2 regions of the Paraburkholderia sp. RL17-368-BIF-A genome follow, and region 2 is predicted to be linked to the other one. Evidence: riboswitches for the same ligand, from Rfam matches in the RefSeq annotation. Region 2 holds a riboswitch; the other holds the start of a gene.
What was found. A riboswitch is a leader RNA that binds a small molecule or an ion and turns the genes downstream of it on or off. The one in region 2 is predicted to bind cobalamin.
Positions count from the first base shown of each region.

Region 1: another riboswitch for cobalamin. It lies ahead of cobA (uroporphyrinogen-III C-methyltransferase); the one in region 2 lies ahead of P0D87_RS16800 (TonB-dependent receptor domain-containing protein).

Region 1 covers NZ_JARESN010000034.1:5,655-10,017, reverse strand. Annotated here, with positions in the region: gene P0D87_RS31410 (cobyrinic acid a,c-diamide synthase CobB) at 1-184, opposite strand, end outside; gene cobO (cob(I)yrinic acid a,c-diamide adenosyltransferase) at 187-789, opposite strand; gene P0D87_RS31400 (cobalamin biosynthesis protein) at 786-1,217, opposite strand; gene cobA (uroporphyrinogen-III C-methyltransferase) at 1,214-1,936, opposite strand; cobalamin riboswitch at 2,141-2,384, opposite strand; cobalamin riboswitch at 2,454-2,734, shown strand; gene cobW (cobalamin biosynthesis protein CobW) at 2,901-4,010, shown strand; gene cobN (cobaltochelatase subunit CobN) at 4,025-4,363, shown strand, end outside.
Region 2 covers NZ_JARESN010000008.1:262,735-267,097, reverse strand. Annotated here, with positions in the region: gene P0D87_RS16820 (EVE domain-containing protein) at 1-197, opposite strand, end outside; RNA gene ssrS (6S RNA) at 283-464, opposite strand; gene P0D87_RS16810 (cell division protein ZapA) at 636-950, opposite strand; gene P0D87_RS16805 (hypothetical protein) at 947-1,303, opposite strand; cobalamin riboswitch at 1,522-1,870, shown strand; gene P0D87_RS16800 (TonB-dependent receptor domain-containing protein) at 1,960-3,846, shown strand; gene P0D87_RS16795 (FecCD family ABC transporter permease) at 3,874-4,363, shown strand, end outside.

The DNA of each region.
Region 1 (4,363 bases), on a different contig from region 2:
GCGACAACACCGGCGCGCCGCTCGCGTGCGCGAGAATCATGGGATCGAGAAAGTCGGGCCCGGTCTTGAAGACACGCACGCGCCGCCCGAGCCGCCGATGGTAGCGCGCAAGACCCGCGGTGATCGTGGTCTTGCCCTGGCCCGACGCGGGCGCGCTGATGAAGAGCGCGGGGCAGGCGGACACGTTCAGAACTCCACGCCGCGCTGCGCTTTCACGCCTTGCTCGCGATACGGATGCTTGACGATGCGCATTTCGGTAACGAGGTCGGCGGCTTCGATCAGCGCGTCGGGCGCATGACGGCCTGTCACGACCACATGAAGCATCTCTGGACGCACGGCGATGACGGACAGCACTTCGTCGAGCGGCAGGTACTCGTACTTGAGCACGGTGTTCAGCTCGTCGAGGATCACCATCTGATAGTCGCCGCTTTCGATCATCCGGCGCGCTTCGTCCCAGCCCTTGCGCGCGGTCGCGATGTCGGCGTCGCGGTTCTGCGTGTTCCAGGTGTAGCCGTCGCCCATCGTGACGAAATCGCAATTCGCAATCGCGCCGAGAAAGTCGCGCTCCGACGTATGCAGCGCGCCCTTGATGAACTGCACGACGCCAAGACGCATGCCGTGGCCGAGCACGCGCACGGCCATGCCGAACGCAGCGGTCGTCTTGCCTTTGCCGGTGCCGGTGTTGACGATCAGCAGACCCTTTTCGACGGTCGCGTTGGCCTGTTTCTTTTCGTGGCCTTCGCGCCGGCGTTCGGTCATGCGTTGATGCGATTCGGGATCGGTCTTCATGGAAGGTCCTGGTCAGTGAAGGTGGCGCTGCGCGGCAGCGCGTGTTCGGTCGATGCAATCGCCACGGTGACGCCCGCGTGGACGGTTTTGCGAGCGACGAGATAGGGCGTGTGCGCAGCAGCGTGGATCGACGCGCCAAGCAACGCACACGGTTCGCAGACGCCGTCGACGCCGAGATGCTCGCGCGCCGCCGCCGACGGCTCGGCGACATGCAGCGCGGCAATCTGCTCGCGAGTGAAGAGTTGCAGCGGCAATTTGTGGCGCGCGCAGAACGCGAGCAAGCCGGGTTCTTGCGCTTTGGTTTCGATCGAGGCGACGGCCGCGATGTCTTCGAACGCATGCGAGCCGAGCGCTGCGCGCACAGCGTTTTCGATTTCTTCCGCCGACGTATGCAAGCGGCAACCGATGCCCACGCTAAGCGTTTTCATCGGTCATCCTTCGCCAGCGACGCGACGCCGCCGATCACCACGATCGCGGGCGAGCCGAGTCCCGCGCGCGCGACGGCATCGGCGAAATCACCGAGTGTGGCGAGCGCATGCCGCTGCTCGGGGCGCGTTGCGGATTCGATCGCGGCACACGGAGTCTGTGCCGACATGCCCGCTGCCAGCAACGCGCTGACGATGTCGTTTAGCCGCCGCATGCCCATATAGATGACGAGCGTCATGCGCGTGGCGGCGAGCGCGGCCCAATCCGGCTCGCTCGTGCCCGCGCCGTGGCCGGTCACGAACACCACGCCTTGCGCATGATCGCGGTGCGTGACCGGAATGCCGATGGCCGCCGGCGCCGCAATGCCGGCCGTGATGCCGCTGACGATTTCGACGTCGACGCCCGCCGCATGCAGCGCCTGTTGCTCTTCGCCGCCTCTGCCGAACACGAAGGGATCGCCGCCCTTCAAACGCGCGACGCTGCGCCCTTCGTTCAGATGCGCGAGCATTTGTTCGACGATGCCGTGTTGCGGCGTCGACGGATGACCGCCGCGCTTGCCGACATACACGATGCACGCATCGGCGCGCGCAAATTGCAGCACGTCGGGGTTCACCAGATCGTCGACGAGTATCACGTCGGCTTGCGCGAGCGCGCGGGTTGCCTTCAGCGTCATCAGTTCGACGTCGCCGGGGCCTGCGCCGATCAGCCATGCGCGTTTCATCGCGGCATGCGCCGCGTCGGCGCACATGCAATCGCGCAGCGTCGACATACACGCAATGTGATGGAAATTGAAGTCATTCGAAACTGTGCATTCGCGCACGACAGCAAACGCGGATTGCAGACCGCTTCCCTAAGTCGTGCTTGAGCGCCTTCACATCCGTCCCTCGCGGATTCCGGCGGCCGGCGGCGTGACGTTAACAACGCACGGCCGCCTCCGCGTCTGGCCGGTATCCGGGCTGGCGGCCTCACGCGCTTTGCCTTCCCGCCCACATTCGTTCGAATGTGCTGGACAGTGGCACTGAAAACGCATGTGCGGCGCAAAAAATAATCGCGCCGCCGGTCGCTTACCGTTGCGGGGACAGCACAGGTTGAGCGCAAGCGCGCTGCCTGTTTCCCGTTTAACTGCACACGCGAGCACATGTGCGGGCACCAGACGCGCGCATACGATAGCACACGGCAAGCCCGTCCGATAAGCGCGCCGGGCTTGCGTTTTCTTGACGGCGCAAGGCGCGCGGCCTACACTCGCACGCACTTCTGGTGCTCGTGTGCGCGCTCGTGCGCATGCAGTTAAACGGGAAACAGGGCGCCCGCCTCGCATGGATCGGGTCAACCTGTGCTGCCCCCGCAACGGTAAGCGAAAAGCGACGTCATGGCGGTTTGCATGGCGCCGCGGAGCCGGCTTCGATGTCCACGCGCAAGGCCGCGTCGGCATATCACCACTGGGCGAGAAATCACTCGTCCGGGAAGGGGAAGCGGCGCTTTCGCCAGCCCGGATACCGGCCGGAACACGAAGGGCGAACGCCGCGGGGAAGCGGCGCTGCGCTCATGACCTCATACCCGTATTCTGCGTTTCCCTGGTGTAGCGGCAAGGCCGTCGTGCGTTCCCGCGTTTTGCGATGCGACGTCATGCGCAAAGCGCGTGATTCGGCCGGCCAGCAGATGCAACTCTCACGGATGGACTCACCATGCAAGTTCAGATGCGCAAGATTCCCGTCACCATCGTCACGGGCTTTCTCGGCAGCGGCAAGACGACGTTGCTGCGGCACATTCTTCGGAACGCGGGCGGCAAGCGCATTGCGGTGATCGTCAACGAGTTCGGCGAGATCGGCATAGACGGTGAAATCCTCAAAGGTTGCGGCATTGGTTGCGATGAAAACGGCGTCGAGACCGAAGGCCAATTGTATGAACTGGCGAACGGTTGCCTGTGCTGCACGGTCCAGGAAGAGTTCTTTCCGGTGATGGAAAAACTCGTCGAGCGCCGTGAGCAGATCGACCATGTGCTGATCGAAACGTCGGGGCTCGCGTTGCCGAAGCCGCTCGTGCAGGCGTTCAACTGGCCGCAGATCAAGAACAGTTTCACGGTGGATGCGGTGATTACCGTCGTCGATGGACCCGCTGCGGCAAGCGGCCAATTCGCTGAAAATCCGCTTGCCGTCGACGCGCAACGCAAGGCCGATCCGAATCTCGACCACGAGTCGCCGCTGCACGAATTGTTCGAGGATCAATTGTCGGCTGCGGATCTGGTGATTCTGAACAAGACCGATCTGCTCGACGAAGCAGGCCAGAACGCGGTCGAAGCCGTGATTCGCGCCGAAATTCCGCCTCAGGTGAAGATCGTGCGCGCCCATAGGGGCGAGCTCGATCTGCACGCGTTGTTCGGGCTCGAAGCGGCGTCGGAGGAAACCATTCACTTGCGCCACGATCACCACGGTTCGGCCGACGACGCCGATCATCATCACGATGAGTTCGATTCGGTGGTCGTGAATGCAAAGGCGCAGTCGCGTGAAGCGGTGATCGCCGCGCTGCAAGGACTCGTGGGGAACAACACGATTTATCGCGTGAAGGGTTTCGCGGCGTTGCCGGGCGCGCCGATGCGGCTCGTCGTTCAAGGCGTGGGCCGGCGCTTCGATAGTTATTTCGATCGACGCTGGCAGCCAGGTGAACTGGAAGAACTAGGCGAAGGCGCCGAAAGCCGCTTCGTGCTGATCGGTGAAGACCTCGACCAGGCTGCGCTGCAACGCGCGTTCGACGCCGCGCTCGGCGTCGCAGCCGCTGTCGCCGCGCAACAGACGTAAGCCGGTATAGACACATGCATCTGCTGCGCACCACGCCGGGCGGTTTCGTCGACGATACGCAAGGCGTGATCCGCATCGATCAGCGGCCCGCGGACATCGTCATTCTGAGTTCCGCGGATACGACGCTGTCGTTGCTCGCGAGCGTGTTTCCCCGTCTCGGCGACGGCTTTCCGAGCGTGCGCCTCGCGAATGTCACGTATCTGCGGCAGCCTGCCTCCGTGGACTTTTACGTCGAAGACGTGTTGCAACATGCGCGCGTGGTCGTGGTCGATCATCTTGGCGGCGAGGCGTACTGGCCATACGGCATCGAGCAGGTGGTCGCGCTTGCGGAGCGCAAACAGCAGACGCTCGCG
Region 2 (4,363 bases):
GCAAGCCCCGCGATGCCCGGCTCGGGGCAGCTCGAGTGATAGAACAGCACGCCGTCGCCGATCTGCATGCCATCGCGCATGAAGTTGCGAGCCTGATAGTTGCGCACGCCCGTCCACGGCAGCGTGCGGTGCGCGGCGTTGGCGAGATGGTCGATGCTTGCTTCGTCCGGTTCGGACTTCATTAGCCAGTAGCGCATGAATCGAATTGAACGTTAGGGGTTTGAAGAAGCACGGCGCCCAAACAAAAACGGCACCGGACGCAAGTCCGATGCCGTTCCAAATAAGGTCCCCGCCTTAGCCGCTAGGCCGGCATCCTGAACCGGGGGTTCAGAATTGGTCGCAGTTAGCAGCACTTCGGGTACATCAGACAGAGTGACGCGCACGCCCGTGCTACAAATTTCCGCAACCGTGCACATGGCATTGGTTCAAGGAATATATGACCTTGGCGAACCAGGCAGGGAAGCTAAACCGATGAAGCTAAACCGATGACACTCAAACGATTGACTCAAACGTTGGGGACCTGTTCGCCTCGCGCAGTTCGTGCATGCTTCACGAACCTTGCCTGCTTACTTTCCGTTTGAATCCGCAGCCGGTATCAGCACCGGCCGCACTGCTTGCAACATGCTACTTGCAACTTACTGCACGCTGTACTGCTCGATGACAGTACCCAGTTGCTCGTTCATTTGATGCATTGTACGCCGGATTTCTTCAGCGGGAAATGCTTCTCCGTGACGCACGCTTGTTTGCAGCTTAAGCAGTTCGGATGCCAGCGACAGCGCAGCCATGACTGCAATGCGATCCGTGCCGCGCACGTTGCTGTTATTGCGGATCTTCGACATTTCGGCGTCGACTCGCGCGACTGCTTCAAGCAGCGCGCCTTCCGTTTCCGGCGAGCAGGCGAGGCGATAGGGCACGCCGAGAATCGATACTTCGATCTGCTTGGTCGTCATGCATTTTCTCCGTGGCGAGTGGCGTCGCTCTCTGTTTCGACCTCGTGCGGAGCGGGCTCGAGCAGATCGAGCTGGTTGTCCGGCTCGTTGTGCGCACGCGCACGCGGCAATTTTTCGAGGATCGCGTTCAGGCGCACCTGCGCGTCGTCGATCTTGGCCGACAGCGCGTCGCGCTCCGCTTGCAGTGCGTCGCGTTCCTCGCGCAGCAGCGCAAGTTCCGTGCGCGTAGCTTCGGCTTCGGCGCGCGACTGCGCGAGTTGCTCTTCGAGCGCGAGGCGCGCTTCATTGTGGCGCTGGCTGATCGCGATCAGCTTGCCGATATTCTGTGAAAGTGTTTCGAGTTCGGTGAGCATGTGCTGCGTCCTCTAAAGACATCGCATTTTAGCGCGGAATGTCGCACGTTCCGACATTTGTCTCGTTTCGAGACGTAACAACCCCGCTTTTTGCAGCCTTTTTTCGACTGAAGAAGAGAAACTACGCGCGTGCCGGAGATCGCGTCGGACAATAGCTCGACCCTGTCCGAATGAATCGCTCTCGCGGCCCGCGTTCTTGACTGACTCAGAGGGCGCTCATACACTGGCCGCACTCTGGTGCCCGCGCGCATTTCATTGTGCGCGCAGTTAAACGGGAAGCAGGCCGCGCCGTTCTACCCGAACGCGCCAACCTGCGCTGCCCCCGCAACGGTAAGCGACCGCATTTCGCGTGCATTGCAGTTCGTCGCATTCGCTGCAGTTCATTGCTGCTCATCGCAGTTCAGTGCTGCGGTACGAATCGTATTTCGAACAGCAGTTCGCGCTTTTGCAGTTCGATCCCCATCGCGTGTTCCGGTTCAACTCGCGAGTGTGCCACTGCGCGTCACGCGTGGGAAGGCGGGATCGAAAGTCGTTAGCCCGGATACCGGCCAGAGGGAGGGGCGCGCGGCGCGAATTGTCAAAAGCGCACGCGCCTCGTTACGCGACGGCCTGCGGGGAAGCGGGCCGCGCACGCCATCCACGGGAAATCTCACTTCATGCTGTCCCCCATCGCCCGCGCGGTGCTGCTCGCTTTTGCCGGGCTGCCCCATCTCGCGCATGCGCAGGCCGCCGCGCCTGCAAACGCCGACGCTTTGTCCACCGCTTCGTCCACTGCATCGTCCACTGTTTTATCGCCCGTCGTGGTGACCGCCGAGCGCGGACCGCAAGCGCTTGCCGATACGATCCCGCAGACGTCGCTATTCGATCAGCAGGACCTGGCCGACACCACCGCAACGGATCTGCCCGGCCTGCTGCAACTCGCGCCCGGCGCGCAAATCTCGCGTACAGGCGGGCCCGGTTCGACGGCGAGCCTTTATTTGCGCGGCGCGTCGTCGACGCAATCGCTGATTCTCATCGACGGCGTGCGCGTCGATTCCGTGAGTCTCGGCACCGCGCAAATCGCGCAGGTTCCGCTCGATCAGATCGATCACGTCGAAGTCGTGAACGGCAACGTGTCCGCGTTATACGGCTCCGGTGCGATCGGCGGCGTGGTACAGGTGTTCACGAAAGACGGCGGCGCGCATCCGCCGCGTTTCAATTTCTCCCTGGGCTACGGCAGCTATCACACGCAGACGCAGCAGGTCGGCGCGAACGGCGCATTGGATAAAGACGGCCGCACGACCTTCAGCATTTCGCTCGCGCGCTCGAAAGACGACGGCTTTTCAGCGCTCAATCCAAGCGAGGCGCCCAACGCGAATCCGAACGCGAACGGCTATCTGAACGAGAGCATTTCGGCGTCGCTGCGCCACAAGTTCAACGACCAATGGGACGCGGGCGTCCGCTATCTGCAGTCGAACGGCAACAACAGCTACGACAACGCGTACGGCGCGCCGACCGATCTGAACAACCTCTACACGAAAGTGCGGCAGGTGTCCGCGTTCGCCAACGGCAAGCTGACCGACTGGTGGACCACGCACTTCATCGTGTCCGAAGGCGACGACCGCAGCGTGTCGAAGACCAACGGCCTCTACAACGGACGCTTCGATACCGACAACCGGCAATACACGTGGCAGAACGATTTCGCGCTGGCCGCGCAGCAAAAACTGCGCGTGGGCTACGAGCATCTCGATCAGAGCCTCGACTCCGATACGTTCGCCGCGCCCACGCGGCATGTCGATTCCGTCTTCGCGGGCTACACGGCGCGCTTCGGACGCAATCAGATCCAGGCCAACGTGCGGCGCGACCAGTACTCCGATTTCGGCGGAGCGAACAGTTACTATCTCGGCTATGGGTTCGACATCACGCCGCATTGGAAGCTGAGCGCAAGCTATTCGGATTCGTTTCGCGCGCCGAGCTTCGACGATCTGTACTATCCGCTAAGCGGCAATCCGTCGATTCAGCCCGAGCGCAGCCATTCGCTCGAAGCGGCGCTGCAGTACGCGTCGAATGCGTTGGGCGTGATGCGTTTGAGTGCTTTCCAGACGCGTTATTCGAATCTGATCGACTATCAGCAGGTCACGCCGGGCATCTATCTGGCGGAGAACGTGGGGCATGCAAAAGTGCAGGGGCTCGAGGGATCGTGGAGCGGACATGTGGGCAAGACCGATGTGCGCGCATCGGTCACGCTGCAAAATCCCGTCGATCTCGACAACGACGTGGACCTCGTGCGGCGCGCGCGGCGCTTCGCGTCCTTGACGGTGAACCGCAGCATCGCAGGGTGGCGCGTGGGCGGCGAGTGGGTCGTGAGCGGCCCGCGCGAGGACAGCAGCGGCAAGCTCGGCGGCTACGGCATCGTGAATCTGTCCGCGCGCTACAACATCACGAAAGCCTGGTACGTGGCCGCGCAAATCCAGAATCTGTTGAACAAGGACTATGAAACGGCCTACTCGTATAACTCGCCGGGGCGCGGTGCGTATGTCACGCTCGGCTGGCAGCAGCAGTGATGCGCGCGCCATGTTGAGAGCGCGCCGATGAGTCGTCATCCAGGTTCGTTGCCCGCCGCATTGCACGCGATGACCGCGAAGCGCGCCGCGGCAATCTGGCTCGTGCTCGCGCTCGCCGCGCTGGTCGTGCTGATGGCGTCGCTGGCGCTGGGCAGCGTCTCGCTCGCGCCCGCGCGCGTGATCGAGGCGCTGTCGCCGTTGCATGCGTCCGCGTCCGGCTCTGCAAGCGCCTCCGAGGATCTCGCCGGCGAGATCGTCCGCACGCTGCGCTTGCCGCGCGCATTAGCCGGTTTCGCGTGCGGCGCATTGCTCGCGATGGCCGGTGCGCTGCTGCAAGTGCTGTTGCGCAATCCGCTCGCGGAGCCGTACGTGTTGGGCGTATCGGGCGGGGCCGCGAGCTTCGCGCTGATCGCGATGATCGCCGGCAGCGCGTGGTGGCTCGTCGATGCGTCCGCGTTCGCAGGCGCATTCGTATCGATTCTGCTCGTGCTCGGTCTCGCGCGCCGCGAGTTGTGGC